Regions from separate parts of the Pseudonocardia hispaniensis genome, predicted to be linked through region 1. Evidence: predicted binding sites of a transcription regulator. Region 1 holds the regulator's gene; each other region holds the start of a gene.

What was found. The regulator LexA, encoded in region 1, represses DNA repair genes until DNA is damaged. The targets are predictions, from matches to a motif close to CGAACACGTGTTCG.
Region 2: a site for LexA is predicted at 3,413-3,426, ahead of ACFQE5_RS17785 (phosphoenolpyruvate carboxykinase (GTP)). Genes of this name have one in related genera too.
Region 3: a site for LexA is predicted at 4,153-4,166, ahead of uvrA (excinuclease ABC subunit UvrA). Genes of this name have one in related genera too.
Region 4: a site for LexA is predicted at 2,585-2,598, ahead of recA (recombinase RecA). Genes of this name have one in related genera too.

Annotation. Positions count from the first base shown of each region.
Region 1 covers NZ_JBHSQW010000025.1:254,490-262,312, forward strand. Annotated here, with positions in the region: gene ACFQE5_RS11865 (peroxiredoxin) at 1-200, opposite strand, end outside; gene ACFQE5_RS11870 (hydrogen peroxide-inducible genes activator) at 388-1,344, shown strand; gene ACFQE5_RS11875 (hypothetical protein) at 1,460-1,858, opposite strand; gene lexA (transcriptional repressor LexA) at 2,083-2,823, shown strand; gene ACFQE5_RS11885 (hypothetical protein) at 2,843-3,901, opposite strand; gene hflX (GTPase HflX) at 3,958-5,421, opposite strand; gene dapF (diaminopimelate epimerase) at 5,508-6,380, opposite strand; gene miaA (tRNA (adenosine(37)-N6)-dimethylallyltransferase MiaA) at 6,399-7,340, opposite strand; gene ACFQE5_RS11905 (hypothetical protein) at 7,337-7,823, opposite strand, start outside.
Region 2 covers NZ_JBHSQW010000035.1:158,650-166,472, reverse strand. Annotated here, with positions in the region: gene ACFQE5_RS17800 (hypothetical protein) at 1-210, shown strand, start outside; gene ACFQE5_RS17795 (TldD/PmbA family protein) at 226-1,737, shown strand; gene ACFQE5_RS17790 (metallopeptidase TldD-related protein) at 1,734-3,140, shown strand; gene ACFQE5_RS17785 (phosphoenolpyruvate carboxykinase (GTP)) at 3,592-5,418, shown strand; gene ACFQE5_RS17780 (hypothetical protein) at 5,835-7,727, shown strand; gene ACFQE5_RS17775 (peroxidase-related enzyme) at 7,774-7,823, shown strand, end outside.
Region 3 covers NZ_JBHSQW010000006.1:40,837-48,659, forward strand. Annotated here, with positions in the region: gene ACFQE5_RS02535 (MFS transporter) at 1-660, shown strand, start outside; gene ACFQE5_RS02540 (S9 family peptidase) at 651-2,768, opposite strand; gene rnhA (ribonuclease HI) at 2,774-3,280, opposite strand; gene ACFQE5_RS02550 (MBL fold metallo-hydrolase) at 3,334-4,008, opposite strand; gene uvrA (excinuclease ABC subunit UvrA) at 4,311-7,223, shown strand; gene ACFQE5_RS02560 (anti-sigma factor RsbA family regulatory protein) at 7,357-7,823, opposite strand, start outside.
Region 4 covers NZ_JBHSQW010000007.1:88,408-96,230, forward strand. Annotated here, with positions in the region: gene ACFQE5_RS03125 (MFS transporter) at 1-794, shown strand, start outside; gene ACFQE5_RS03130 (hypothetical protein) at 816-953, opposite strand; gene ACFQE5_RS03135 (CoA transferase) at 964-2,277, opposite strand; gene ACFQE5_RS03140 (DUF3046 domain-containing protein) at 2,321-2,515, shown strand; gene recA (recombinase RecA) at 2,750-3,796, shown strand; gene recX (recombination regulator RecX) at 3,818-4,750, shown strand; gene ACFQE5_RS03155 (LysR family transcriptional regulator) at 4,961-5,905, opposite strand; gene ACFQE5_RS03160 (succinate dehydrogenase cytochrome b subunit) at 5,994-6,704, shown strand; gene ACFQE5_RS03165 (fumarate reductase/succinate dehydrogenase flavoprotein subunit) at 6,706-7,823, shown strand, end outside.

The DNA.
Region 1 (7,823 bases):
TCCGCGAACTCGTCGTTGAGCCTGCCGAATGCGGCGATCTCGGTCGGACAGATGAAGGTGAAGTCCTTGGGCCAGGAGAACACCACGAGCCACTTGCCCGGGTACGACCCGCGGGTGACCGTGTCGAACGCCGTGGCCGGATCCAGGGCGACGCAGGCGTTGAGGGCGAACTCAGGAAACGTGTCGCCGACCGTCAGCACGAATTTTCCTCCCACACTCGAACACAGAGGGACAGACCACGGATCTGCCGGATGAGGCCTCCGTTGGTCCCGATGCACCACACCGGACCGGACAGCGGTGGCGCGGTCTACACGGCGAGTGCTGAGCGCATGCTCACCGATACCGCCTCCGGAGAGAAATCGACCCGCGTCCATACTGTGATCGACTATGTCGATCACAGGCCCCCTCCCGACTGCCGCCCAGCTGAGCGCCTTCCGCGCGGTCGCCGAGTTTCTGCACTTCAGGTCGGCTGCGGCGGAGCTCGGAATCAGTCAGTCGACGCTGTCCGCGGCACTGGCCGGTTGCGAGAAAGCGCTCGGCGGACGGCTTGTGGATCGCACCACACGCAACGTCGCACTGACCGACCGGGGCGAGCGGCTGCTGCCCTCGGCGCTGCGTGCGCTGGCGGCGATCGAGGACCTGGTCGAACAGGCGCGGCCGGATCGCCAGCCGTTCACCGGCCGACTGCGGGTCGGCGCGATCCCGACCGTCGCGCCGTACCTGCTACCCGCCGCGATGCGGGAGCTACGCCAGAGGTATCCGCGATTGCAGATCACGATCGTCGAGGAGCGCACCGCCCAGCTGGTCGAGGCCGTGACCGAGGGCCACTGCGACGTGGCGCTGCTGGCCACCCGTGCGCCAGGCCTCGTCGAGGAGGCGCTCTTCGAGGAGGACTTCGTGATCGTCGTTCCCCCGGACCACCCGCTGGCGGACGCGACCGAGCTGCACCCCAGCGTGCTGCGTGAGCTCGACGTCCTGCTGCTCACCGAGGGGCACTGTCTGCGTGAGCAGACCCTCGACATCTGCACCGAGGCCGGGGTGAAGCCGCGGATGGTCGACCAGGTGGCCAGCCTGACCACCATGGCGCAGCTCACCGCCGCCGGCCTGGGGGTCACCGTGCTGCCGGAGTCGGCCCTGGCGCTGGAACGCGCCCGGAGCGGTCTCGCCATCGCACGGTTCGCCCGGCCCGCCCCGGGGCGGCGGATCAGCCTGGTCTACCGGCGCGGCGACGAGCGCGGCGACGAACATGCCGCGATCGCCGCAGCGCTGCGGCGTGCGGCGCGGGTGCACCGGCTCCCGGTGCAGCTGGTCCGCCCGGACCCCGAGCCGGGGTCGGCGCGATAGCCGCGGCCGGCCGCGACACGGGCCGACCCGACGGTGCGCGACCACCCCTCGCGCACCCTCGACCGGCTCGGCGTCGGTGAGATGTCGGCACGGCCGGTAGGAGAGTCGGCTGCGGTCACGGCCACGTCGACCCCCGGCCGTCCGATACGGTGCCGGCGCCCGGCCCGGACGTGACGACCGAAGCGGACACCGCCTCGGCCAGCAGGCCCATCGCGGTGACCACGGCGGCCGAGACGAGGATCAGGGCCACCGCCGCAAGCGCGCCGCGCAGCCGGTCGCGACCGGCGTCGCCCCGGCGGGACAGCACTCCGGTGGGCCGTGGCGTGCGCCCGCCGGACCCGACCCCCCGCGCCCGCCGCAGCGCCGCCGGCCGCCTGGCGCTGCGCGGGGCCCCGGGCCGAAGCGGCCGCGGCCCTCGGGTCGGCGACCGCCGCGTGCCGAGATCCCGCACCGCAACACGGTCTGCGGCACGGTCGCTGTGCCCGATCGGATCGTTCGCCGTTCTGAGCCCCATGGTGATCCTCCGTCCCCCATCACCAGGATTCGCACATACGTTCGATCGAATGCCTGTGCGAATGTCTATCAGCAGGGACCGCGATTGTCGAGAGCCGCGCGACGCATTCTTCGAACATGCGTTTGGCAGATTGCCGGATCGGGACTACCGTGTTCGAGAACCGTGGCGGTTCGGCGGACCGCCGCGGACGAGGATGTCGACGAACGATGGAGGAGGCCGACCAGATGGCACGGGACAAGTCCGGTACCGGCGCCGACGCTGACCGGGGGCCCGGGCGGGTGCGGACCTTCCCCGATCCCCCGAACGATCCGGCCGGGCTGACCCCGCGGCAACGGAAGGTGCTCGAGGTGATCCGCGACTGGGTGGAGCGGTTCGGCTACCCGCCCAGCGTCCGCGAGATCGGCGACGCCGTCGGGCTGACCTCGACGTCGTCCGTGCACCACCAACTGCGCACCCTGGAACGCAAGGGCTACCTGCGTCGCGACCCGAACCGCACCCGTGCCGTCGACGTGCGCGGACCGGACGAGACGTCCGGCGACGACGCGCTCGCCGGGGCCGCCGGCGCCGATGATGCCCGCTCCACCGACCCCAGGCCCGCCTACGTGCCGCTGCTGGGCAACATCGCCGCCGGTGGGCCGATCCTGGCCGAGCAGGCGGTGGAAGGCGTCTTCCCGCTGCCCCGCGAGATCGTCGGCGAGGGCACGCTGTTCGTGCTCAACGTGCGCGGCGACTCGATGATCGAGGCGGCCATCACCGACGGCGACCTCGTGGTCGTCCGCCAGCAGCCCGTGGCCGAGCAGGGCGAGATCGTCGCGGCGATGATCGACGGGGAGGCGACGGTCAAGACGTTCAAGCGTCGTGACGGTCGGGTCTGGCTGATGCCCGCCAACCCGGCGTACGACCCCATTCCCGGCGACCAGGCGACCATTCTCGGCCGGGTGGTCGCCGTCCTGCGCAGGCTCTGACCCCGCGCCGGCACTCGGGTCAGGACCGCCGCCGCGCTCCGTGGACCATCATCCCCGCGATCGCGAGGACGAGCAGTGCGGCCGTGACGACGACGCCCGTCGCGGCGGGGGACCACACCGAGCCGGCGTCGTCCGGTACACCTGCCGCTGGCGTCTCGTGGGGCTCCACCGGCCCGGACCGCGCCGTAGCCGACGTGACGAGCGAGGCCGCGCCGGCTACGACGCGGATCTCGCCGCGCGCGGCACCGCGCGACTCCGAACCCGACAGCAGTCGGCCGTCGAGATCGAAGGCGATCGCCTCGCCCTGCGGTTCATCGGCCAGCGGAACCCGGACGGGGTGGGTGCGCAGGGCGGCCACGAGATCGGCGGCGGTGTCTCCGGTGACCGAGTAGAGCCAGGCATCGGTATAGGTCCGCAGGCCGACGACCCGTCCGTCGGCGCTGAGCGCGGCTCCGGTGACCAGCCGTGCTCCGATCTCACCGAGCGGTCCGCCGACGGTGTCCGACCTCGGCAGCACGACCTCGCCGACCCGGAGCAGCGGGGTCGGACCGGGCTCGGCGAGCGGGCCCGCCGGCCGGTAGATCCCCGCTGCTCCCACCGCCTCCTTCGTGATGATGAGCGGGATCCCGTCGGCGGCGACGACCAGCGCCTCCGCGTCGTGCGGTCCGTCGGGGTAGAAGAGCCGGTGCAGCCGCGGCGCGCCGTTCGGCGGCAGCACGATGAGCGCGACGGTCTCGCGACGCCGCTCGTTGTCACCGGTGTCGGCCACCCACAGTGTCCCGTCGGGGCCCCGGGCGAGGTCCTCGGCGTCGAAGGGATCGATGGCCGCCGTGCGGGTATGTGCTATCGAGCAGTCGTCCAGGTCGAGCCGGTACACCTCGACGCGCCGCCCGCCATCGGCCATCGCCCAGACCCCGCCGCCGTCGACCGCCAGCCCGGACAGCTCGGTGAGCCGCCGGTCGGTCATCGTGCAGCGGGCCTGGGGCGGTTCCGGGTCCGCGAGCTGGGCGGCCGCGACGCCGCCGGTCAGCCCGGCCACCGTGCCGACGAGGCCGACACACCCCAGGACGACGCCCATCCGGCGTGCCGTGGCGACGCGCACGATGCCCGCGAACCCGCGCCGAACGGGCGCGGTCAGTGCCCCGTTGTGGCGCCGTTGCGCCCGGCCACGGCGAAGGGCTGCACCGCGTTCGCGAGCTCCGCGCCGACGCGGGCGCGCAGCCGGGTGCCCTCGGCGGTGTGGTCGGCGGCGAGCACCTCGCCCTCCGCGTGCACCCGCGCCGCCAGCGAGCCCTCCGTGTACGGCAGCAACAGCTCCACGTCGACCTCGGGCCGCGGCAGCAGCTCCGCGATGCGCCGGCGCAGCACGTCGATCCCGTCACCGCGGCGCGCGGAGACGAACACGGCGTCGGGCAGCAGATGACGCAGCCGGGCAAGCTGCAGGTCCCCCGCCACGTCGGTCTTGTTGACCACCAGCAGCTCCGGTGGCATCGCGCCGTGCTGCTCCCCGACCTCGACGAGGACCTCCCGGACGGCCCGGATCTGCTCCTCCGGCAGCGGGTCGGACGCGTCCACGACGTGAATGAGCAGATCGGCCTGTGCCGTCTCCTCCAGGGTCGAGCGGAACGCCTCGACGAGCTGGTGCGGCAGGTGCCGCACGAATCCGACCGTGTCGGTGAGTGTGTAGGTTCGCCCGTCGGGGGTCGCGGTCTTGCGGGTGGTCGGATCCAGGGTCGCGAAGAGCGCGTCCTCGACCAGCACCCCGGCGTCGGTCAGCGCATTGAGCAGGCTGGACTTCCCGGCGTTGGTGTAGCCGACGATCGCGACGCCGGGCACCTCGTTGCGCCTGCGGTTGCCACGCTGGGTGTCGCGGACGGTGCGCATCGCGGCGATCTCGCGGCGCAGCTTGGACATTCGGTGCCGAATCCGCCGCCGGTCGAGCTCGATCTTGGTCTCACCGGGGCCGCGGCCACCGATGCCGACGCCGCCGGCAGCGCGGCCGCCGACCTGCCGGGACAGCGCCTCACCCCAGCCGCGCAGTCGCGGCAGCAGATACGACAGCTGGGCGAGCTCGACCTGTGCCTTGCCGTCGCGGGAACGCGCGTGCTGAGCGAAGATGTCGAGGATCAGCGCGGTCCGGTCGATCACCTTGACCTTGAGGCGATCCTCGAGCTGACGCAGCTGGCCGGGCGAGAGTTCGCCGTCGGCGATCACGGTGTCCGCCTGTGCGGCGTGCACGGCGGCGCTCAGCTCGTCGACCTTGCCGGAGCCGATGAAGGTCGCCGGGTCCGGGCGGCTACGCCGTTGGACGAGGCCATCGAGCACCTGGGAGCCCGCGGTCTCGGCCAGTCGAGCGAGCTCGACGAGCGAGGCATCGGCCTGCTCGGCACTCCCGGAGGTCCAGACGCCGACCAGCACCACCCGCTCCAACCGGAGCTGCCGGTACTCGACCTCGGTGACGTCGGTGAGTTCGGTGGACAGCCCGGCGACGCGCCGCAGGGAGGAACGCTCTTCGAGGTCCAGGTCGCCGGCGGAGGGGACCTCCTCGCCGACGGCTGCCGGAGTGCGGGCGTCCAGATCCAGTGGGGATTCAGTCATCGTGTGATACATGCTCCCACGACAACGCCGTTGCTGTCCGATGTGTTTCTCGGACGACCTGTTCCCCGGCGGCGTCGCGGCCGCGTTCAGCAGAGCGCATCCCACCAGGACCGCTCGAGCTCGCCCTCCCCGACCAGCACGGCAGGGCCCTGCAGGATGGTGCCGTCCGCCCCGACCGTGACCCGCAACCGTCCACCCCGGGTGCCCACCCCGACCGTGCCGGTGTCCGCACCGGCCTGCCGCAGCGCCGCCAGCACCGCGGCCACCGTGCCGGTGCCGCACGAGCGGGTCTCCCCGACACCGCGTTCGTGCACCCGCATCATGACCGTCCCGTCCCGCAGCGGCGTCACGAACTCGACGTTGACGCCGTGCGGGAACAGCGCCGGGTCGTGGCCCGGTGGGACGGTGAGGTCCAGCGAGTCCAGGGCGACCTCGGTGACGCAGGCCAGATGCGGGTTGCCGACGTCGACGGCGATGCCGGGGAACGCGTGGCCGTTGACCGTGGCCGTGGTGGCGGGCCCGATCCACCCCGGGCCCATCCCGACCGCGACCTCGCCCCCGAGCCCGTCCCCGTCGACGAAGCGAACCGTGCGCACCCCGCCCCGGGTGCCCAGCCGCAGCTCGGCGGCGGGACCGTCGGGCAACCAGCCGCGGTGGGCCAGATAACGGGCATAGACCCGCACCCCGTTGCCGCACATCTCGGCCACGGTGCCGTCGGCGTTGCGGTAGTCCATGAACCACTCCACGCCCGGCCGTGGGTCACCGACGGAGGCATCCTCGGCCTCCAGCGCCGTCCACCGGATCACCCGCAGCACGCCGTCGGCACCCAGCCCGCGGCGCCGGTCGCACAGCGCAGCGACCCGCTCGGCGGTGAGGTCGAGTGTCCCGTCCGGGTCGGGAAGCAGCACGAAGTCGTTCTCGGTCCCATGCCCCTTGGCGAACCGGATTCCAGGCTCCACACTGCGCACGCCGCCAGCCTACGACCGCACGGCCTCGGCGCCGCGCACGATCGACAGGGCGCGTTCGAGCAGGTCGGGTTCCTGGGCGTCGAGCCAGTGAATGCGCCGGTCACGGCGAAACCACGACCGCTGCCGCCGGACGAACCGCCGGGTGGCCTGCGTCGTCTCCGCGGCGGCGGCCGTCATGTCCCCGTCGCCGTCGAGATGGGCGAGCACCTGCTGGTAGCCCAGGGCCCGCGACGCCGTCCGCCCCTCCCGCAGCCCGCGCTGCGCGAGCCTGACGGTCTCCTCGACCAGGCCGGCCGCGAACATCCGGTCCACCCGCAGCGCGATCAGCTCGTCGAGCGGCCCGGACGGGCGGTCGATGCCGATCAACACCGCGTCGTAGCGTGGGGCGCGCAGGGCCGGCAGCCGGGCCGGGAAGGGGCGTCCGGTCAACGCGATGACCTCCAGCGCCCGGACGATGCGCCGTCCGTTGCTCGGCAGCACGGCCGCCGCGGCCGCCGGGTCGAGTGCGGTCAGCCGGGCATGCAGCGCCGCGGGGCCCCGCGCGGCCAGCTCGGCCTCCAGGTCGGCGCGCAGCGCCGGATCGGTGCCGGGGAACTCCAACTCGTCGAGCACCGCCTGCACATAGAGCCCCGACCCGCCGACCAGCACCGGGGTGCGGCCGGCCGCGCGCAGCCGCGCGACGACGGCCCGGGCCGCACGCTGGTAGGCCGCGACCGACGCGGTCTCGGTGACGTCGAGGACATCGAGCAGATGGTGCGGGATCCCCTGCCGCTGGGCGGGGGTGAGCTTGGCGGTGCCGATGTCCATCCCGCGGTACAGCTGCAGGGCGTCGGCGTTGACGACCTCGCCACCCAGCCGGGTCGCGAGAGCGAGGCCGAGGTCGGATTTTCCCGTCGCCGTCGGCCCGACCACCGCCACCAGCCGCGGCGCCGCCGGTTCCGGATCGCTCACGCCGGCGTCCACATCGCGACGTGGTACGCCACGCCGAACGGGGCCGAGGAGTACAGCAACTCGCCGCGCCACGCGGCGCGGCGCGTCGCGCCCGCCAGCACCTGCCACGGTGCCCGGCCGATCGCCCCCAGCCCGGCGGCCAGCCCGGGATCGAGCCGCAGCAGGGCGCCGGCGTCGGCCGCGGCCATCGCCTCGGCGACCGCGGCGTCGAAGCCCGCGGCACGCTCGTCGACGTACCCGGGGGCCTTCTCGCTGTGGGTCGTGGCCCCGTCACCGACGACCAGCAGCCCGACGGGCCCGGTGTCGGCCGCCGCGGCGAGGGCCGCCCCGAGTGCCGCACAGTCGTCCACGTCGGCGTCCGGCGCCACGAGCTCGCCACGGATGCGCACCGGTGCGCCGGTCCGTGCGGCCACCCAGCCGGCGATGAGCAGCGGCAACGGGAGATCCGGATCGGCGGGCCCCGCCGGGGCAGCGGTGTCCAGC
Region 2 (7,823 bases), on a different contig from region 1:
GTCGCCGACGGCCTCGACACCAACGGGGACGGGACGCCGGACACCGTCGTAACCGCCGAGGGCTCCGACCTGCTGCTGCACACCGATCTCGACGGCGACGGACTGGCCGACCAGATCCTGCGCATCGGTCCGGGCCGCGGCTCGGATGCCTTCGACCCCGACCCGGGAGCGAGCGGATGGTGGCTCCCGCAGTGCGGGGCGGGGCCGTAGGGATAGGTTGCGGGTGTGCCGACCGACCAGATCGATCCGGAGTTCCGGGCCCTGCCGCTCGCGGCGCTCGCCGACGCGGCGCTGAGCCGGGCCCGCGCGCTCGGTGCCGAGCACGCCGACCTGCGGGTCGAGAGCATCAGGTCGGAGTCGGTCAGCCTGCGGGACGGGAGCGTGACCGCGCTGTCCGAGGAGACGACGGTCGGGCTGGCCGTGCGGGTCGTCGTCGACGGGGTGTGGGGGTTCGCCTCGCACGTCGAACTGACCGCGGATCGTGCCGCATCCACGGCGGAGCAGGCCGTCGCCGTCGCGCGCACGCTCGCTCCGGTGGCGCGCGAACGTGTCGAGCGGGCCGCAGAGCCGGTCCATGCCGACGTGGTCTGGGTGTCGGCCTACGACATCGACCCGTTCACGGTGCCGACCAGGGACAAGGTCGCGCTGCTCACCGAATGGTCCCAGCGGCTCCTGGCCAGCGACGGCGTCGACCACGTTCAGGCGGCGCTCGAGCAGGTGCGGGAGAACAAGTACTACGCCGACCTCGCGGGGACCCGGACGACCCAGCAGCGGGTGCGGATCGCGCCGACGCTCTCGGCCATCGCGGTCGATCGCGCCGCGGGCGGATTCGAGACGATGCGGACGCTCGCGCCGCCCGCCGGTCGCGGCTGGGAGTACCTGACCGGAACGGGCTGGGACTGGGACGGTGAGCTCGAGCAGATCCCCGAGCTGCTGACCGAGAAGGCGAAGGCGCCTTCGGTCGAGCCCGGCCCCACCGACCTGGTCATCGACCCCACCAACCTGTGGCTGACGATCCATGAGTCGATCGGGCATGCCACCGAGTACGACCGGGCGATCGGCTACGAGGCGGCGTACGCGGGCACCAGCTTCGCCACCCCCGACCTGCTCGGGACGCTGCGTTACGGCTCCGACCTCATGCACGTGACGGGCGACCGCACGATCCCGCACGGCCTGGCCACGATCGGATACGACGACGACGGGGTCGCGACCACCCGATGGGACCTCGTCCGCGACGGCGTTCTGGTCGGCTACCAGCTCGACCGCACCTTCGCCCCGCGGCTGGGCCTCGGCCGCTCGAACGGCTGCGCGTTCGCCGACTCGCCGCACCATGTGCCGATCCAGCGGATGGCCAACGTGTCTCTCCAGCCCGACCCGGTGCGCGACACCACCACCGAGGAGCTGATCGCGCGGGTCGAGCGCGGGATCTACATCGTCGGTGACAAGTCCTGGTCGATCGACATGCAGCGCTACAACTTCCAGTTCACCGGGCAGCGGTTCTACCGGATCGAGAACGGGAGTCTGGCCGGCCAGCTCCGCGACGTCGCCTACCAGGCCACCACCACCGACTTCTGGGGCTCGATGGAGGCGGTCGGTGGGCCGTCGAGCTGGCGGTTGGGTGGTGCGATGAACTGCGGCAAGGCCCAGCCCGGGCAGATCGCCCCCGTCAGCCACGGCTGCCCACCCGCGCTGTTCCGCGGGGTGAACGTGCTGAACACGCAGCAGGAGGGCCAGTGACAGCGCTCGCCGCCCAGGAGCTCGTGGAGCGGGTTCTCGCCCGGCCCGGTCCGGACGTCGCAGGTCGCGTCGTCGTGGTCGCCGAGACCAGCGAGGCGGTGCTGCGCTGGGCCAACTCGACGATGACCACCAACGGCCACACCACCTCGCGGCGACTGTCGGTGATCTCGCTGGTCGACGTCGAGGGCGGGACCGCTGCCGGGGTCGTCAGCTCCAGCGTGGCGATCACCGATCCGGCCCAGCTCGACGATCTGGTGGCCGCCAGCGAACGCGCCGCCCGGGACGCCGGACCCGCCCACGACGCCGCCCCGCTGCCCGACGCCGTCGTCGACGACCCGGCCTGGTCCGAGCCTGCGGCCCGGACCTCGATCGGGGTCTTCGGCGGGTTGGCCGGCGGGCTCTCCGACGTCCTCGAGGGTGACCTGCGTCAGTACGGCTTCGCCAGCCATTCGCTGACGACCGTGTGGTTGGGCACGTCGGCGGGGGTGCGCAGGCGCTGGGTGCAGCCCAACGGCTCGGTCGAGCTCAACGTCAAGAGCCCGGACCTGGTCCGGTCGGCCTGGACCGGCGCCGCCAGCCGGGACTTCACCGACGTCGACGTCGTCGCGCTCGCCGCGGATGCCGCCCGCCGCCTCGACTGGGGCACCAAGCGGGTCGAGCTGCCCCCGGGGCGCTACGAGACGGTGCTTCCGCCCTCGGCGATGGCGGATCTGATGGTGTACCTGTGCTGGTCGATGGAGGGCCGGGCCGCCCAGGAGGGGCGTAGCGCGCTGGCCGGGCCGGACGGCCCGCGGATCGGGGAGCGGCTCACCGACCTGCCGCTGACGTTGACCAGTGATCCGGTCGCATCCGGGCTGGAATACGAGCCGTTCCTGGTCACCACCCGCTCCGGCGACGGGATCAGTGTGTTCGACAACGGCGCCCCGCTGCGCCGTGTGGACTGGGTGTCCGAGGGCGTCGTGCATGAGCTGGCCTACTCCCGGGCCGAGGCGCAGCAGTACCGGAGCTCGGGCGCTCAGTTCGCCCCGGTCGGCGAGAACCTGCTGCTCACCGGCGGTCCGACGGGGTCGGCGGGCTCGATCGAGGAGATGGTGAAGGGCACCGAGCGCGGCCTGCTGCTGACCTGCCTGTGGTACATCCGCGAGGTCGACCCGACGACTCTGCTGCTCACCGGCCTCACCCGCGACGGGGTCTACCTCATCGAACGTGGCGAGGTGGTGGCCGAGGTGGACCACAACTTCCGGTTCAACTACTCCCCGCTGGACGTGCTGCGCCGCGCCTCGGAGGTCGGCTCGACGACGGCCGCTCTGCCGCGGGAATGGAAGGACTGGTTCACCCGCACGGCGATGCCGCCGGTGCGGGTACCGGACTTCAACATGTCCTCGGTCTCCCGGGGCCGCTGACCCCGCCGACCTCTCCCCGCGAGTCGCGGTATTTCCGCGACCGAGTCGTGGTATTCCCGTGCGCGAGTCGGGGTATTCCCGTGCGCGAGTCGCGGTTCGCACGGCGCCCCACTGCCGCCGTGATGGCGGGAGCGTCGCTCGACAGACCGTTCGCGGGGTGAACCCGGAGCGCGGGAGCGCCCGCGCGCCCCGATGAGCGTGTCGGACGTCGCACCGGTCGCCGATCGAGCGGAGTTTGATCAGCGAAATGTGGGCAAACTCGTCTTCTGAATCGATTACATGATCGGTCCTGTGAGTCATTCGACACCACTCGTGGTGGGTCATCCGGCGCGTCCCGGGTAGCCTCGCTTTATTCCTTCCCATCACACCCAGGTCCGGACAGCGGCCTGGGTGGGCGTCAGCATTCCCGCGGCGGGCGAAGGGCCCGGCCCAGGTAGGAGACAGGACAGATATGACTGCAGCGACCGTGCCAGGGATCGACAACGCGCCCACGACCAACGCTCGCTTACTGTCCTGGGTTCGTGAGGTCGCGGAGCTGACCACGCCCGACCGGATCGAGTGGTGCGACGGCTCGGATGCCGAGTGGGACCGTATGACCTCCCGGCTGGTCGAGGCAGGGACGTTCGTGAAACTCGACGAGGAGAAGAAACCGAACTCGTTCTGGGCTGTCTCCGATCCCGAGGATGTGGCCAGGGTCGAGGAACGCACCTTCATCTGTTCGGTCGACGAGGCCGACGCCGGACCCACCAACAACTGGATGGATCCGGGCGAGATGAAGGCCATCCTCAATGACCTCTACCGCGGCTGTATGCGCGGTCGCACGATGTACGTCATCCCGTTCTGCATGGGCCCGCTCGACGCCGAGGACCCGAAACTGGGCGTGGAGATCACCGACTCCGAGTATGTGGTCTGCTCGATGCGGATCATGACCCGGATGGGCGCCTCGGTGCTGCCCCTGCTCGACGGCCCCGCTGGGGAGAACTTCGTTCCCGCTCTGCATTCGGTCGGCGCCCCGCTGGAGCCGGGCCAGCACGACGTGCCCTGGCCGTGCAACGAGACCAAGTACATCACGCACTTCCCGGAGACCCGTGAGATCTGGAGTTACGGCTCCGGCTATGGCGGCAACGCGTTGCTGGGCAAGAAGTGCTACGCCCTGCGCATCGCGTCGGTGATGGCCCGCGACGAAGGCTGGCTCGCCGAGCACATGCTGATCCTCAAGCTGATCAGCCCCGAGGACAAGGTCTACTACGTCGCGGCCGCGTTCCCGAGCGCCTGCGGCAAGACCAACCTCGCGATGCTGCAGCCCACCATCCCCGGCTGGCGGGCCGAGACCATCGGTGACGATATCGCGTGGATGCGGTTCGGCGAGGACGGCAGGCTCTACGCGGTCAACCCCGAGTACGGCTTCTTCGGGGTCGCCCCCGGCACCAACTGGAAGACCAACCCCAACGCGATGCGCACCATCGAGCAGGGGAACTCGCTGTTCACCAACGTCGCGCTGACCGACGACGGCGACGTCTGGTGGGAGGGGCTCGAGGGCGACCCGCAGCGCCTGACCTCCTGGAAGAACGAGAACTGGACCCCCGATTCGGACCAGCCCGCCGCACACCCGAACTCGCGCTACTGCACGCCGATCAGCCAGTGCCCGGTCGTGGCGCCGGAGTGGAACGACCCGAAGGGCGTCCCGATCTCGGCGATCCTGTTCGGGGGCCGGCGCAAGGAGACCGTCCCGCTGATCACTGAGGCCCGCGACTGGCAGCACGGCACGTTCATGGGCGCGACGATGTCGAGTGAGAAGACGGCCGCCGCGGCGGGTGGGCTGGGGCAGGTCCGTCGCGACCCGATGGCGATGTTGCCGTTCCTCGGCTACAACGTCGGCGACTACTTCCAGCACTGGGTGAACATCGGCAAGAGCGCCGACGCCGGAAAGCTGCCGAAGATCTTCTACGTGAACTGGTTCCGCCGGGGCGAGGACGGCCGGTTCCTGTGGCCCGGATTCGGCGAGAACAGCCGCGTTCTGAAGTGGGCCATCGAGCGGATGGAAGGCAAGGCTGCCGGGACCGAGACCGCGATCGGTTATGTCCCGACCGTGGAAGCGCTCGACCTGGACGGCCTTGACGTCCCGCGTGAGGACGTCGAGGCGGCGGTGGTGGTCGATACCGAGGAGTGGAAGGCCGAGGTTCCGCTGATCGAGGAGTGGTTCGAGAAGGTGGGCTCGAAGCTGCCGACCTCCATGCGTGACGAGTTGGAGGCGCTCAAGCTCCGCCTGGGTATGTAGCCCCGTGAGTGCGTAACAGTGTTAGAACACTGTTACGCACTCACAGGTATCGCTGACCTGCTGGGACCCGTCGCGAGATCGCGACGGGTCCCACTGTGTGCCGGTGTCCTCACCTGCCCCGCGACAGTCATCCGCTCCATCGGGCCGGACGCAACGACCCGGCCGCCGGGGTCGAGAGTGGTGTCGGTGATCGGCAGCATCCGAATCGTCGGTGGCGGGCAGGTCGTGTTGATCGTTGCCGCGCTGCTCGGGATACTCGATCGGGTGACGTCGGTGGCCCGAGCAGATCACACTCCGTGTAGCTCGCCGGTGTCGCATGATTGCAGGCGTGTGCCGACGGGACGGAACATTCCGACGATCAACGCGATACACGGGTTGACCGCGACCGTCGCGGTGTCAGGGCGGAGGTGACCCAGATGGTGCGTGTCGGACCGGTGAGCGTCATCGACGACGCTCACCTGATCGCATTTGTCGAGAAGCTCGCCGAAGCCGGCGACACCGAGGTCACCGAGGCCGCCTGCGCGCAGATCCGTCAGACCATCGAGGCCGGCGCCGCGCCGCCCGGACTGCGCAGACTCGCCGAGGAGATCGCCGACTCCGTCGGGGACGCTCCGCCGCGGCCGCATCCCCCCGTCGGGGACGGCGGGTCGCTCGTGGCCGCCGTGGCGGCGACCAATTTGGTCGTACTCGAGGGATTCGCGACGGAGGCGGTCGGCACGGTCGTGACCGACCTGCTCGCCGACGGGTTCCGGATCGTCGTCACGGCGACCGACCTGGGTGAGCTCGGCGCGTTGCGCGCGGCGCTGCCCGCCGAGGCCGGTCACCGCTGCCTGGACGCGTTGCCCGCGCTGTCCCCCGCCGAGCAGCGGGAACTGCGCAGGCTGCTCGCGACCGCCACCGAGTCGCGGCACTCCCGGCGCGACCAGCGACTGCCTTCCCCGGAGCGGCTGCCCGGCCTCGCCGAGGTCGACGAGCTCTGCCGACGCGCCCAGCTGGGCGCCACCGGCACCACGATCGACCTGCTTCCCGGACTGCTCGTCGACCTCGCACCCGAGCGCAGGTCCGCGGTGACCGACGTCGCCCGCGCCGCCGACCGGGCGCTGCGGGCGCTCGGCCCCCGGACCGAGGGGAACTGGACGTGGGGACTGCTGTCCGACCTCGTTCACAGCAGGCACCGGGCCGCGTTCGAGCGACTGGTCGAGGACATCGCGCAGGCCGGCGCAGCCGAGCGCGCGCGTACCGGAGCACCGGTCACCGTCCTTGGCCCGCTGCCCGCGGACTCGGTCGGGTTGCTGCGCCGGTACCTCGCGTTCCTGCAGTCCGGTGGCCGCCCCCGGACGTACTTCCGGTCGGTGCAGCAGCGTGACGTCCAGCCCGTGCTGCGGCAGTTCCTGGTCGATGGCGTCGTCCCGGAGAGTGTCGAGCAGGTGCGCCGCGTCCTGGAGCATGTCGAGCTCGCCGGGCGACTCACGGTGATCGACGCCGGATGCCGCGAGATCGGCGTCCCAGAGCCGCGCGACGTCGGCGAACTGGCCGAGCTGGCCGACGCGCTGAGCCGGGTCGGCGCGGCCGCTCGCGCGGTGAGCGCCCTCCGCCACGACGTGCTGTTCCTGCATCCGAACTCGCCGATCACGGTGCCCGATCTCACCGTGGCCGAGCGGATCATCGCCGACATCATCGACTACGCCGAGCACGGATTTCCCGAGCAGGCGGCGATCGAGCTCGACCGATACGCCGATCAGCTGGCCGGGCTGGTCCCGGCTCAGTTCATGGCGCCTGAGCATCGGCAAGCGGCGAAGGCCCTGCGCGCGCGGGACGCGGCGGGCTACGGGGTCGCGGTGGAGGCGCTGGCGGCCGCCCGTCGCGAGCAACGCGACGAGCAACGCTGCGCCGAGTTGCTCGGTGTGCTGCGCGCCGACGCACCGATGCTGGCCGCCGAGTGGGAGGCGGAGAGCCGCTCGGGCCGGGGTGGCTTCGGGCTCGTGTCGCTCGTGGCGGCGGATCGGCTGCTGGAGAAGCTCCCCGGGCCGGATGTGGCCGACGTGGTCATCCTGCTCGGTGCCGCCGAACACGGCGTCGACCGGCTGCTGCTCGCCGCGGTCGCGCCACGACTGGTCGCGGTCGTCGGGACGAGTGCCCGGCCGTCCCGCGCGCCGAGCCTGCTGAGCGTGCTGTATCGGGCGAACGCCTTGGTGGTGGCCGGCGAGCAGGGCGACCGGTCCGCCCCCGGTCAGGTCGTACGACTGCCCACCGCTGGTGGCTCGCGGCCGCGCAAAGGTGAGCGGCGGGTGAGACGGGAAGGTGCCTGAGAGCCGGATCCGGAGCGACGTGCCGCGACAGGCTACCGTCGCCGTCATGAACGATGAACATCCGGTCAGCCGGTTCGGAATCGTCGAACTCGAGGA
Region 3 (7,823 bases), on a different contig from region 1:
CTCACCGACACACCCGGCTACCTCTCGGGGGTCGCGCTCGGGATGACCTACTTCGTCGGGTTCAGCGGCATCTGGCTGGTGTTCGCGCTCTTCTTCCAAATCGGACTCGGCTACTCCCCGCTGCAGTCCGGCCTGGTCGTGACGCCCTTCGCCCTCGGTTCGGCGGTGTCCTCGACGCTGGGCGGGCGGCTGGTCGAACGGTTCGGCCGGCAGCTCACCGTGCTCGGTCTGGTAGGGGTGATCGCCGGGCTCGGCACGACCGCCGTCCTGCTCGCGCTGGTCCCGCCGTCGGTCGCCGGGCTCGCGATGATCGCGCCGATCCTGCTGGCCGGGATCGGCGGGGGACTGGTGATCTCCCCGAACGTGACGATGACGCTGCGCTGCGTCCCGGTGCGGATGGCCGGGTCGGCGGGTGGCGCGCTGCAGACCGCGCAACGCATCGGCGCGGCGATCGGCACGGCCGCGCTCGCCGGGATCTTCTACACCGTCCTCAACACCACCGAGCACCACTACCAGCGGGCGGTGGGCATCACGCTCGGCGTGGCGGTCGCGATGATGCTCATCGCGCTCGCCATCGCGATCCGGGAATGGCGGGTGGGCTCCGGGCGCCCCGCCGCGGGCGAGGGGCCCGAGTCGACCGCGGCGGACACCTACCCCTGAGCAGCCGGTCGGTCCGGCCCGGACACACCCAGCGCGGAGCGCAGGAACTCGACCTGCAACGCCAGCAGGTTCTCCGCGACGACCTCCTGCGGGGTCATATGGGTCACCCCGGACAGCGGCAGCACGCTGTGCGGCCGGCCCGCGGCCAGCAACGCCGACGACAGGCGCAGCGTGTGCGCGGCGACGACGTTGTCGTCGGCGAGACCGTGGACGAGCAGCAGCGGCCGGTGCGGGGTTCGGGCCGCGGCCGCGTCCGCGAACAGCGACGAGCGCTCGTAGGCCTGTGGGGCGGTGTCGGGGTGGCCGAGGTAGCGCTCGGTGTAGTGGGTGTCGTAGAGGCGCCAGTCGGTGACCGGCGCGCCCGCGACGGCCGCGTGGAACACGTCGGGACGGCGCAGCACCGCGAGCGCGGCCAGATAGCCGCCGAAGGACCAGCCGCGGATTCCGACCCGGTCCAGGTCCAGGTCCGGGTTGCGGGCGGCGACGGCGTGCAGCGCGTCGATCTGGTCGTCGAGCACCGGCGTGGCGAGGTCGCCCTGCACCGCCCGCTCGAACGCCGGGCCTCGTCCCGGGGTCCCGCGCCCGTCGACCACGACCACCGCGAAGCCCTGGTCGGCGAACCACTGGCTGGTCAGGTGCGCGTTGCGGGCGGCGAGCACCCGCTGGGCGTGGGGGCCGCCGTAGGGATCCATGAGGACGGGCAGCCGGTGACCGGGCCGGTGCCACGAGGGCAGCAGGACCGCGGTGCGCAGGTCGCGTTCACCGGCGCTGCAGATCTCCAGCCGCGGCGTGAGTCCGGCGGGCTCGCACCGCGACGCGATCGTGAACTCGGTACCGTCGGCGCGCCGCACGCGGGTGACGGTGCCGTCGGTGTCCAGATCGGAGCGGGTGACCAGCAGCGTGCCGCCGGCCAGCCGGCCGCCGTGCACTCCGGGGTCGGGGGTCAGCTCGGTCAGGCCCGCCGCGCGCGACCAGGTCCACAGGCCGATCGAGATCGGATCCCGGGAGGCGCTGAACAGCAGGGTGTCCGCGTCGATGTCCAGCAGCTCCCGGACCTGCAGCGTCGGCGGCGTGACCGGCTCGCCGTCGACCAGGAGCCGGTGCGTGTCCGCGTCGGCGGCCGTCCAGACGAGCTCGCCGTCGCGCAGATGCGCGGGGACCCCGGGCACGATGTCGACCCACCGGTCGTCGGTGCTGGTGACGACCTCGGTGGTGGCTCCGGTGGGGGTATCGACCCGCAGCACCCGCAGCGCCCGCTGGTCGCGGGGCTGCACGGTCACGAGCAGGCCGATGGCGTCCCAGGTGACGCCGACGAGGTACTCGTTGGCCGCGGTGTCCCAGGTGACGGGGGTGCGGGTGCGGTCGAGGCCGACGAGGTGCAGCGTCACCTCGGCGTTCGCGGTCCCGGCCGCCGGATAGGCGACGGGGGTGGGCTCGCGTTCGGGGTTGGCCGGGTCGGCGATGTGCCAGCGCCGCACCGGGGTTTCGTCGACCCTGGCGACGAGGAGCCGGTCGCCGTCGGGGGACCACCAGTAGCCCCGCATGCGGCCCATCTCCTCGGCCGCGATGAAGTCGGCGAGGCCCCAGGTCACGCCGTCGCCGTCGGGTTCGACGAGGCTCGTGGTGAGCCGGGGGGTGAGCTCGTGCACCTGCAGCGCGCCGCCGGCGACGAAGGCGACGCGCTGGCCGAACGGGTCGGGCCGCGGGTCGATCACGCCGCCGGCCGTCTCGATCTGGCGCGGGCTCAGCCCGGCGACGAAGTCCGCGACGTAGAGCTGACCGGACAGGGTGAACGCGGCCATGGTGACCGCCCGGTCGGTGGCGTATCCGACGATTCCGCCGGCCTGCTCGCGGGTGCGTTCCCGGCGGGCGCGTTCGGCGGCGGGCAGGTTCTCCTCGTCGCCGGACTCCAGGTCACGCGGATCGGCGACGAGCCGCTCCTCGCCGGTCTCCAGGTCGAGCGTCCACAGGCAGGTGACCGGGTCGGTGCCGCTGCGGCTGCGCAGGAACACGACGCGTCGCCCGTCGGGGGAGAGCGTCGCGCTGCGCGGTGCGCCAAGGGTGAACCGCCGGGTGCGAGCCTGTCGGCGGGGGAAACTGTCGGTCACGGTGATCAGTCTGCCGCGTGCCCGGCTCCCCGGCGTGGTGCAGGGGCCGCCCGCCCGGCGGCCCGCGCCTCCTGGAGGCCTCGGACGGCCAGGCGATCCGCGCGCTCGTTCTCGGGATGGCCCGCATGCCCCTTGACCCAGTGCCAGTGCACCCGGTGTGGCGCCATGGCGGCGTCCAGGCGTCGCCAGAGATCGGCGTTCTTCACCGGCTGCTTGGCTCTGGTCTGCCAGCCGTTGCCCTGCCACCGGGGTAGCCACTCGGTGATCCCGTTCCGAACGTAGGTGCTGTCGGTGAACAGATGCACCGCCGAGGGCCGGGTCAGGCTCTCCAACGCTCGGATGGGGGCGGTCAGCTCCATCCTGTTGTTGGTCGTCATGTCCGGTTCGCCGCCGTACAGTTCCTTCTCGTGGCGGCCGTAGCGCAGGACGGCCGCCCACCCACCCGGCCCCGGGTTCCCGCTGCAGGCGCCATCGGTGTAGATCTGCACGATCGGCTCCGGTTCGTGGTCCACGGGCTCACGATTCACCATGGCACCGGGGAGCGGCGGGGCGGGACCCGCGCCCGCTACCAGCCGCGCTCGCGCCACTCGCCGACGTGCGGGCGCTGCGCACCCAGCGTCGAGTCGTCGCCGTGGCCGGGGTAGAACCACGTCTCGTCCGGCAGCCGGTCGAAGACGCGCTGCTCGACGTCGTCGATCAGCTGCGTGAACTGCTGGGAGCCGTCGGTCTTGCCGACTCCGCCGGGGAACAGCGAGTCGCCGGTGAACAGATGCGGCCGGTCGGCGCCTCGGTAGAGCAGCGCGATCGAGCCGGGAGTGTGTCCGCGCAGGTGGATGACCTCGAGCTCGATCTCGCCGAATCGCACCGTGTCGCCGTGCTCGACCAGCACATCGGTCGGGATCGGCAGCTCCGGGGCGTCGATCGGGTGCGCGAGCTGGCGGGTCTGGAACATGCCCGCGACGGCGCCGAGCGCCTGCCAGTGGTCGTAGTGGCGGTGCGTGGTCACGATGTGCCGCAGCTCGGGGCGCTCGTCGCCGGAACCGACCATGTCGGCGATCCGGTCGGGCTCGTTCGCCGCGTCGACGAGCAACGCCTCGTTGCTCGCCTTGCACACCAACAGGTAGGCGTTGTTGTCCATCGGGCCGACGGACACCTTCGTGATCGTCAATGCGTCCAGATCGCGGCGGGTCGCTGCGCCGCCGGGGTCGGTGTGACCGGTGTACTCGTCCAGGACGTCCACGGGCACAGCCTAGGCCAACCACAGCACGGAGGTCCGGTCGCGCGGGCGCCGCCGAGCGGGTTCCACCCGATCCGCTGGTCGGCCGCTGTCGACCGGCCGGGCAGGCACGAGCCGGCGGCCACGCCGATGCGGCGACGGCGTTCTCGAACATGTGTGCGACGATTGGGGGGCCGACGCTTCGGGGCGCGGTGCCCGTCGGGGCCGCCGCCTAGCATGGCTGGGACCAGAGATCGGCGACCAGAGATCGGCGGGATGAGTGGCGACACTCGCCGGCCGGATGCCGGAACCAGGAGGCGCACATCGTGGCCGACCGCCGCGCCAACGGTAGTTCCGCAGGCGCTTCCCGCCTCGTCGTGCGGGGCGCCCGGGAGCACAACCTGCGAGGGGTTGATCTGGATCTGCCGCGCGACAGCCTGATCGTGTTCACCGGGCTGTCCGGCTCCGGCAAGTCCAGCCTGGCGTTCGACACGATCTTCGCCGAGGGCCAGCGGCGGTACGTCGAGTCGCTGTCCGCCTACGCCCGGCAGTTCCTCGGGCAGATGGACAAGCCCGACGTCGATTTCATCGAGGGGCTCTCGCCCGCCGTCTCGATCGACCAGAAGTCCACCAACCGCAACCCCCGCTCGACCGTCGGCACCATCACCGAGGTCTACGACTACCTGCGGCTGCTGTATGCGCGCGCCGGCGTCCCGCACTGCCCGGTGTGCGGGCACGTGATCTCCAAGCAGACGCCGCAGCAGATCGTCGACCAGGTGCTGGCGATGGCCCAGGGCAGCCGGTTCCAGGTGCTGGCGCCGGTTGTGCGCACCCGCAAGGGCGAGTTCGTCGACCTGTTCGCCACCCTGCAGGCGCAGGGCTACTCGCGAGTGCTGGTCGACGGCTCGGTGCATCCGCTCACCGCGCCCCCGAAGCTGCGCAAACAGGAGAAGCACGACATCGCCGTCGTAGTCGACCGGCTCGCGGTCAAGGAGTCGGCCCGCCAGCGGCTCACCGACTCGGTGGAGACCGCGTTGCGGCTGGCCGACGGGCTCGTCGTGCTCGACTTCGTCGATCTCCCCGACGACGACCCGCATCGCGAGCGGCGCTTCTCGGAGCGGATGGCCTGCCCCAACGGTCATCCGCTCAGCCTCGACGAGCTCGAGCCGCGCACCTTCTCGTTCAACTCGCCCTACGGGGCCTGCCCGGAGTGCCACGGCATCGGGATCAAGAAGGAGGTCGACCCGGAGCTCGTCGTCCCCGATCCCGACCTGAGCCTGGCCGACGGCGCCATCGCTCCGTGGTCCACCGGGCACACCGCGGAGTACTTCGGACGGCTGCTGTCCGGGCTGGCCGGGGGGATCGGGTTCCGGATGGACACCCCGTGGCGCAAGCTCGGCGCCGCGGTCCAGAAGGCGGTGCTGCACGGGACCGACGAGCAGGTCCATGTCCGCTATCGCAACCGCTACGGGCGCGAACGCGCCTACTACGCCAACTTCGAGGGGGTCATCCCGTTCCTGGAACGCCGACTCGACCAGACCGAGTCGGAGGCGCAGCGCGAGCGCTACGAGGGCTACATGCGCGACGTGCCGTGCCCCGCCTGCAAGGGGGCCCGGCTCAAACCCGAGGTGCTGGCCGTGACGCTGGAGCACCGCGAGCACGGCGCGCGATCGATCGCCGAGGTTGCGGCGATGTCGGTGGCCGAGTGTTCGGCGTTCCTCGACGGCATGGTGCTCGACCCGCGGCAGGCGATGATCGCCGGACGGGTGCTCAAGGAGGTGCAGGCCCGGCTGGGCTTCCTGCTCGACGTCGGGCTCGACTATCTCTCGCTCGACCGGGCGGCGGGCACGCTGTCGGGGGGTGAGGCGCAGCGGATCCGGCTCGCGACCCAGATCGGATCCGGCCTGGTCGGCGTGCTCTACGTGCTCGACGAGCCCTCGATCGGGCTGCACCAGCGGGACAACCGGCGGCTGGTCGACACCCTGACCCGGCTGCGGGACCTGGGCAACACGCTGATCGTCGTCGAGCACGACGAGGACACCATCCGCTCCGCCGACTGGGCGGTCGACATCGGCCCCGGCGCCGGGGAACACGGCGGGCGGATCGTGCACAGCGGCCCGGTCGCGGGGCTCGAGGCGAACGAGACCTCGCTCACCGGGGCCTACCTGTCCGGGCGGCGCTCGATCCCGGTGCCCGCTCAGCGCCGTCCCGTCGACCCGAAACGCCGGCTCTCGGTGGTCGGCGCGCGCGAGCACAACCTGCGTGCCATCGACGTCGACATCCCGCTGGGCCTGCTGGTCTCGGTGACCGGTGTGTCGGGATCGGGCAAGTCCACGCTGGTCAACGACATCCTCGCCACGGTGCTGGCCAACCGGCTCAACGGCGCGCGACAGGTCCCGGGCCGGCACACCCGGGTCAACGGGGTCGACAACCTGGACAAGCTGGTGCGGGTGGACCAGTCCCCGATCGGCCGCACCCCGCGCTCCAACCCGGCCACCTACACCGGGGTGTGGGACCACGTCCGCAAGCTCTTCGCGGCGACCAGCGAGGCGAAGGTGCGCGGCTACCAGCCGGGTCGGTTCTCGTTCAACGTCAAGGGCGGGCGCTGCGAGGCGTGCTCGGGCGATGGCACGATCAAGATCGAGATGAACTTCCTGCCCGACGTCTACGTTCCCTGCGAGGTGTGCCGGGGCGCCCGGTACAACAGGGAGACCCTCGAGGTGCACTACAAGGGCAAGACGGTCGCCGACGTCCTGGACCTGCCGATCGAGGAGGCGGCGGAGTTCTTCGGACCGATCAACTCGATCAGCCGGTACCTGCGCACGCTGGTCGACGTCGGGCTCGGCTACGTGCGGCTCGGGCAGCCCGCACCGACCCTGTCCGGCGGCGAGGCGCAGCGCGTCAAGTTGGCCAGCGAGCTGCAGAAGCGGTCCAACGGTCGGACGATCTACATCCTCGACGAGCCGACCACCGGCCTGCATTTCGAGGACATCCGCAAGCTGCTCGTGGTGATCAACGGGCTGGTCGACAAGGGCAACACGGTGGTCGTCATCGAGCACAACCTCGACGTGATCAAGACTTCCGACTGGGTCATCGACATGGGACCGGAGGGCGGTTCGGGGGGCGGCACCGTCGTCGTGGAGGGAACCCCGGAACAGGTGGCGGGGCATCCGACGAGCTACACCGGGCGGTTCCTGCGCGAACTGGTCACCCCGCAGGCTCCCGCCGCGGCGAGTTGACGCGGCCGACCGGGCGGGCCGTCGCAGCCTCTCCCCGCCGTGACGGCCCGCTTCACCCGCACGGCTACCGTGCGGCGGCCGGCTCGCCGAGCGAGAGGACGTGCCATCCGTCGCGGTGAACCGGCCGGGCTGCTCAGAGCCGCAGGTACACCCGCGTCGTCGTGCCGCTCGGGCCGAGGTGGGTGCGGACGAGGTCGGCCACGTGGTGGACCATCAGCAGCCCCCGCCCGCCGAGCTGCCGGGAACCGACGGGGCGGCGGCCGGCGAGCGGGTCGGTCAGCCGTCCGGTGTCCCGGACCTCCCCGACGACCAGGCCACGCTCCGTCCAGACTCGTAACGTCCCGCTGCCACCGCCGTGGCGGATGCTGTTGGCGGCCAGCTCACCGATGGCGAGTGTGAAGTCGTCGACCCCGGCGTCGTTCAGCCCGGCGCGCCGGGCCGCGGCCGCGGCGAAGCGCCGCGCGAGGTGCAGCCGCGGCAGGTCGAACGCGAAGACCTCCGGCGTGGCGGGCTCGGGCAGCGGCCGGTTCGTCCGTGCGATGGCGCGGGCGGGTGCGAAACGGCTGCTGATGCGCCGGTCGCCGGCCTCGATCAGCGTGG
Region 4 (7,823 bases), on a different contig from region 1:
GCGCGGTGGCCGGTCCGAACCTCGCCGGTCCCGCGCAGAACGTCGCGCAGCGGGTCGGCTGGGACCCGTCGGTCGGTCCGTTCGTGCTCTGCACCGTGGCGTTCGCGCTGGCCGCGGGCATCTCCTGGCTGGGGCTGCGGCCCGATCCCCTCCTGCTGGCCCGCGCCCGACGCGGCGACGGGACCGCGCCCACCGTCGTGTCCGGGGCCGCGGTCCGGGCGGCGCTGCGCGCGAGCCCGGCGGCCGTGCTCGGGCTCGTCGGGGTGGCCCTCGGGCATCTGGTCATGGTCGCGGTCATGTCGATGACCCCGGTCCACATGGATCACGCCGGGGCGTCGCTGCAGGCGGTGGGACTGGTGATCAGCCTGCACGTGGCGGGCATGTACGCGCTCAGCCCGTTGTTCGGATGGCTCGCCGACCGCCTCGGCCGGCGTCCGGTGCTGACCGTCGGGGCGGCGCTTCTGGCGATGTCCGGCGTGCTCAGTGCCTTGGCGGGCCACAGCGACCACGCGCTGCTCACCATCGCGCTCATCCTGTTGGGGCTGGGCTGGTCGGCTGGGCTCATCGCGGGTTCCGCGCTGCTCACCGAGTCGCTTCCGGCCGGGGTGCGCCCGGGGGCGCAGGGGCTCTCGGACGTGACGATGAACATCGCGGGCGCCGTCGGCGGAATCGCCGGTGGCCTGATCGTCGCCGCGACGTCGTTCGGCGTGCTCGGCGTGGCGTCCGCGGTGCTCGTGCTGCCCTTCCTGGTCGCGGCGGGTGCGTCGGCGCTGCGCCCGGCGCGGGCCGCCTGAGCGGGGGCGGACGGCGGCGGCTCAGCGCTTGCGCTGCTGCCACCACCAGCGCAGCAGCACGACCAGCGACGAGAGCAGCACGAGCAGGACGACGGCCCGGCCCAGCGGCGAGGAGAAGCCGGTCGGATCGGCCTGGGCGAGGCAGCTGACAACCGACATGGCGACCACGTTACGGCGTCCGCGGCAGCCAGACCGGTTCCGCGGCGCCGAACGCGGGCGGAGGGCCGGGCCAGCGCAGGCCGTGCCCGTCGACGGTGCCGGGCGGGGAGGCGACGGTGAGCAGGCCGTCCGGCGCCGCGATCGGTTCGCAGTACGGGGCCGGGTCCACCTCGGGTGCGGCGACCCGTCCGGCGCGGGGCTGGGCCAGCAGCCACTGCGCGGTTCCGGCCAGCGCGAGCCGGATGTGCGGGGTGCCGCCGTCGTGCCGCTGCCGCTGCAGCGCCAGCAGCGTGGCCGCGGCCGCCAGGTAGCCGGTGGCGTGGTCGAGCAGCTGTGCGGGCAGCGCGCCCGGACGATCATCGCCGGGCGCCTCGACCCTGGCGATCCCGGTGGCGGCCTGCACCAGGCTGTCGAAACCGCGCCGGCCCGCCCAGGGTCCGCGGTGGCCCCATGCCGACAGCGTCACCACGATCAGCCCGGGATGGCGCGCGGTGAGCTCGTCGGGGGCGAGACCGAACCGGTCGAGCGCACCGGGCCGGTACCCGGCGACGACGACATCGGCCTGCGCGAGCAGCTCGGCCAGCCGGTGCGGGGCGGTTCGGAAATCGACCAGGGCGCTGCGCTTGCCGGGCAGGGTGTCCCAGTACTGCAGGGGGAGCTCCGGACGGTCGGGAGGATCGAGGCGCAGCACGTCGGCGCCGTGGGCGGCGAGGGTGCGGGTCGCGACCGGCCCGGCGATGACCCGGGTCAGGTCGAGCACCCGCGGGCGGCGGGGCGGGCGGGGCGGGGCGGGGCCGCGGTCGCGGACCTCGACGAGCGGGAGGCCGGCGGCCCGCCCGGCCGCGGTGGCGGCCCATTCCTCGGGGGTGCGGACCGCGGCGGCCACCCCGCCCGCGGCGTGTAGCGCGGTCTCCAGTGCCTCGGCGGGCCAGCGGGCGATCGCCGCGGCGACGGCGTCCGGATGGTCCGGGACGTCCAGGACCCGCAGCGCCGCGGCTCGGTGCCAGGGGTAGTTCGTGTGCAGGCGAATCCAGCCGTCGGCGGTGCGGTGGAAGGCCGACAGCGGGTCGAACGGGTCGCCCGCGCTCGCGCCGTCGCGGCGCAGGACTCGTTCGCTGCGCAGCGCGACGGCGAGCTGGCGGGTATCGAGACCGACCGGTCCGGGACGGGCCGCGAGCAGCGCCGCTCCGACCGCCGCCGTCCCCACCGCAGTGACCGGGAACGCCGAGCTGAGCGTGTCCGCCGGGCCGGTGACGACCAGCCGGTGGGTCTCGCCGGGGGGTCCGCCCATCGCGGCCCAGGCTTCGTCGAGCAGCCGTGGCACGTCCTCAGCCTGCCATTCCCGTCCCGGGCCTACCCTCGGCTGCGTGCGACTGAGCCATTTCCGTGCGCTGCTGGAGAGCGAGTTCGGCCGGATGCGGGCGGGCTCGCTCGCCCGCGACCATGTCTTCGCCGCGCTGGACGGACGGACCGTCGAGCAGGCGATCGAGGACGGGCTCGACCTGCGGAAGGTGTGGCATGCGGTGTGCGACGAGTACGACGTGCCGGCGCAGCGCCGCTGACCGGCCCGGGCGACCGCCTCCCCGGCGAGGCCGCCCACCGTCGCGGGGCGGCGCCACCGAGGTGGTGATCGAACACGTGTTCGTATAGACTCGCCGTCGCATCGTGGGTCGGCTGTTCGCAGCTGGCGAGCGATCGGCGGAACTGTCGGTGGGACCCAATACGGTTCATCCGTGGCTCCCCGCAAGACCTCAACAGCCAAGACCGAGCGCACAACAGCGAGGTGGCAGACCGAGATGACCGCACCTGACCGCGAGAAGGCGCTTCAGCTCGCCCTCGCCCAGATCGAGAAGAACCATGGCAAGGGCTCCGTGATGCGCCTCGGCGACGAAACCCGTCCGCCGATCGGCGTCATCCCCACCGGCTCCATCGCGCTCGACGTCGCGCTGGGGGTCGGCGGGCTGCCCCGCGGCCGCGTCGTGGAGATCTACGGACCCGAGTCGAGCGGGAAGACGACGGTGGCGCTGCACGCCGTGGCCAATGCCCAGGCCGCGGGAGGCATCGCCGCGTTCATCGACGCCGAGCACGCGCTCGACCCCGAGTACGCCAAGGCGCTGGGGGTCAACACCGACGACCTGCTGGTCTCCCAGCCCGATACCGGCGAGCAGGCTCTCGAGATCGCTGACATGCTGATCCGCTCCGGCGCGCTCGATGTCATCGTCATCGACTCGGTGGCGGCCCTGGTGCCTCGCGCGGAGATCGAGGGCGAGATGGGCGACAGCCACGTCGGTCTGCAGGCCCGGCTGATGAGCCAGGCGTTACGGAAGATCACCGGCGCGCTGAGCAACTCGGGCACCACCGCAATTTTCATCAACCAGTTGCGGGAGAAGATCGGCGTGATGTTCGGCTCCCCGGAGACCACCACCGGCGGTAAGGCGCTGAAGTTCTACGCTTCCGTGCGGCTCGACATCCGCCGCATCGAGACGCTCAAGGACGGCACCGACATGGTCGGCAGCCGCACCCGGGTCAAGGTCGTGAAGAACAAGGTCGCGCCGCCGTTCAAGCAGGCGGAGTTCGACGTGCTCTACGGGGTCGGCATCAGCCGGGAGGGTTCGCTCATCGACGTCGGGGTCGAGCAGGGCATCATCCGTAAGTCCGGTGCCTGGTACACCTACGAGGGCGATCAGATGGGGCAGGGCAAGGAGAACGCCCGCAAGTTCCTCAAGGAGAACCCGGACATCGCCGCTGAGGTCGAGAAACGCATCAAGGAGAAGCTCGGCATCGGAGCGGTGCTCGACGCCGACGGTGAGGCCGCGCCGCTGCCCGCACCGGTCGACTTCTAACTCCCGGTGCCGGAGTCGAGGATGACCGATCAGGAACGGTCGGCTCGGGTGGTCTCGCTGGAGAACCTCGACGCCGACCGGCCTGCGGAACGACCTGCCGTCGCGCACCTCGATGCCCTTGGGGGAGGCAATCCGGAGCCCGGTCTTCCGGGAGGAGCCCGCGGCGAGGCCGACGACCTTGAGGCGGATCGGCCCCGGGTGGCGACGTTCGACGAGCTCGACGCGCCCGGACCCGCGCGCCCGGTTGCTCTGCTCGACGATGCGGATCTGGCCGGTGGTCGGCCGGTGGTCCCGACCGCCCGCCTCGAGACCAGGGCACGCCGGGCGGATCGCCGGTCGGGCAGGGTGGCCTCCGGCGACGGGCCCGGGACGGGAGCCGACCGGCAGGGCGGGCGTGGGCGTGCCGGGAGCGGCCAGGGCCGCGAGTCCGAGCGGCCCGAGGCAGAGGCGGACCCGGAGGCGGTGGCCAGGTCGATCTGCCTGCGACTGCTCACCGAGCGGGCACGCACCCGCCACGAGCTGGCCGAGGCGCTGCGCACGCGGGGGGTACCCGAGGACGCGGCGAACGCGGTCCTGGAACGGTTCGGCGAGGTCGGTCTGATCGACGACGCCGCGTTCGCGGAGCAATGGGTGCGTTCCCGGCATACCTTCCGTGGCCTGGGACGCCGGGCGATCGCGGTCGAGCTGCGCCGCAAGGGCGTCGACGAACAGGCGGCACGGGAGGCGCTCGCCGAGGTCGATGCCGAGGCCGAGGAGCGGCGCGCCCGCGAGCTGATCGACCGCAGGCTGCGTACCCTGCGTGGCCCGCCCGACGAGGCGGCCGCCCGACGGCTGCTGGGCATGCTCGCCCGGAAGGGCTATCCGGCCGGCATCGCCTACCGCGTCGTCAAGGACGCGCTGGCCGAGCACGCCGCCGAGCTGGCCGAACGGCTGCCCTCCGGCGAGGACGACTGACCCGCCGAGCGCCGGGATGCAGGGCGGCCCATCCGGTCATGATCAGCGGTTCGGCAGCGGGAACCGCGCCGTTCGCGGCTCTCGGCTCCCGGGCACCGATCATCTTCGGGACCGCCGGGGCCGGGCCGGGAGCCAGGTCGGCCGGAGCCAGGTCGGCCGAGCGCCGGACGGGTCACGGCTGGGCCGGGGTCGGCCCAGCGCATGTCACCCTCACCTCTCCCGCCAGCGGTACAGCACCTGCACGTCGGTCGACAGGCCGCCGCTGGCGGCGACCTCGCCGACGAACGACAGCATCGTGGCGCAGAACGCCTCGGCGGCATGCGTTGCGGCGATGTCGGCGCGCCGGGCCAGGGCGACGGTGCGGTAGAGCGGGGGAGTCAGCACGGTGCGGCGCAGCTGCGGGCGTCCGGCGAACACGAGATCGGGCACCACCGCCACCCCGGTTCCTGCCTCGACCATCCGCAGCACCGCATCCATCTCACCGCCCTCGACGGCGAACCTCGGCTCCACCCCGGCCTCGGCGTAGGCCTGCAGCGTCACCTCGCGCAGGTCGTAGCCGCGGCGGAACATCACCAGGGAGCGGCGGGACAGCTCGGTCACCGACATCGATCCGCGGCTCGACGGCGGCCGCCCCGAACGGGGCGAGGCCACGGACAGCCGTTCTCGCAGCAGCGGCGTGATGTCCAGGGTCGGGTCGAGGCCTTCGCGCGGCACCACGAGCATCGCGAAGTCGAGCTCGCCCCGGACCAGCGCCCGCACCAGGGGCTGCGAGCCGTTCTCGACCAGCTCGAGGCGAATGTCGGGGTGCTGCTCGTGGAAGATCCGCAGAACGTCCGCGACCACGCCGATGCACAGCGACGGGGTGGCCCCGAACCGCACCCGGCCGCTGCGCAGCCCGATGAGCTCGGCGACGGCGGTGCGGGCACTGTCGGCGTCGGCGAGCATCCGGCGGGCGAGCGGCAGCACCGCCTCCCCGGCGGGGGTCAGGCTCAGTTCGCCGCGCCCGCGGTTGATCAACGGGGCGCCGAGGTCATCCTCCAACGCCTTGAGCTGCCGGGAAAGTGTGGGCTGCGCGACACCGACCAGCTCGGCTGCCCGAGTGAAGCTGCGCACGTTCGCCACGGCCACGAAGTACGCGAGCTGCTGAAGCGTCACCGCTATAGCCTACGTGCATCGATCATGTCGTCATGATGCATTTGACGACGGAGGACTGCGGTAGTCGACTGCCCGCGTGGTGACAACAGTGGCACGCGGGGCCCGGACGGCCGACGGCCCACCAGCGCGGCGCCGGGCCGGGGTGCCGTCGGTTCTGCTCAAGTACGTGATGGCCGTGACCGGCGCGATCATGCTGCTCTATCTGGTGCTGCACATGATCGGGAACCTGAAGATCTTCTTCGGGGCCGAGGCGCTGGACGGTTACTCGGAGTGGCTGCGCACGCTGCTCGAGCCTGCGTTGCCACGTACCGGCACCCTGTGGATCGTCCGCGCGGTGCTGGCCGCGTCGGTGATCGCGCACATCGTCGCGGCGACCATGCTGGCCCGGCGCGCCCGGGCGGCCCGGCCGGTGCGGTACGCGCACCGCCAGCCGGTGCGGGGCAGCTACGCGGCCCGCACGATGCGGTGGGGCGGGGTGATCATCGCCCTGTTCGTCATCTACCACCTGCTCGACCTGACCGCGGGCACACTCAACCCGAACGGCGTGCACGGCGCGGTCTACGACAACGTGACCGCGGACTTCGCGCCGTCGCACTGGTACGCGACCCTGGCCTACGTGATCGCCGTGGTGACCGTCGGTTTCCACGTGCGGCACGGCGTCTGGAGCGCGCTGCAGACGATCGGTCGGTCCACCGCCGCCACCGAACGTGGCCTCAAGACGTTCGCGCTGGTCTTCGCCGTGCTGCTGACCGCGGGCTTCCTCGCCGTTCCGTTCGCCGTCACCTTCGGATTGGTCTGATATGAGCTATCGCGAATACACGGTCGGTGCGCCGGTCGTCGACCGGGCCGCACCCGATGGGCCGATCGAGACCCGCTGGGAGCGCCGCCGGTTCGGCGTCAAGCTGGTGAACCCGGCCAACAAGCGCAAGATGCACATCATCGTCGTCGGCACCGGCCTCGCCGGTGGCTCGGCGGCGGCCACCCTCGCCGAGCTGGGCTACCGGGTCAGCTCGTTCTGCTACCAGGACAGCCCGCGGCGCGCGCACAGCATCGCGGCGCAGGGCGGGATCAACGCCGCGAAGAACTACCGCAACGACGGCGACAGCGTCTACCGGCTGTTCTACGACACGGTCAAGGGCGGCGACTTTCGGGCCCGCGAGTCGAACGTGCACCGGCTCGCCGAGATCAGCCGGCAGATCATCGACCAGTGCGTCGCCCAGGGCGTCCCGTTCGCCCGCGAGTACGGCGGCCTGCTCGACAACCGCTCATTCGGCGGTGCGCAGGTCTCGCGGACCTTCTACGCGCGCGGTCAGACCGGTCAGCAGTTGCTGCTGGGCGCCTACCAGGCGCTCGAACGTCAGATCGACGCCGGCGGGGTCACCATGTACCCGCGACACGAGATGCTCGAGCTGATCGTCGTCGACGGTCACGCCCGCGGCATCGTCGCCCGTGACCTGATCACCGGTGAGATCCGCAGCCACCTCGGCGACGCGGTCGTGCTGGCCACCGGCGGCTACGGCAACGTCTTCTACCTGTCGACGAATGCCAAGGGCTGCAACGTCACCGCCAGCTGGCGGGCGCACCGCAAGGGTGCCTACTTCGCCAACCCCTGCTACACCCAGATCCACCCCACCTGCATCCCGGTCTCCGGCGACCACCAGTCGAAGCTGACCCTGATGTCGGAGTCGTTGCGCAACGACGGGCGGGTGTGGGTGCCGGCGCGGGCGGGCGACGACCGCCCGCCGAACGACATTCCCGAGGGCGAGCGGGACTACTTCCTGGAGCGCCAGTACCCGGCGTTCGGCAACCTCGTGCCGCGCGACATCGCCTCCCGCGCCGCCAAGAACGTCTGCGACTCGGGACGCGGCGTCGGCCCGACCGGGCTGGGCGTCTACCTCGACTTCGCCGAGGTCATCGG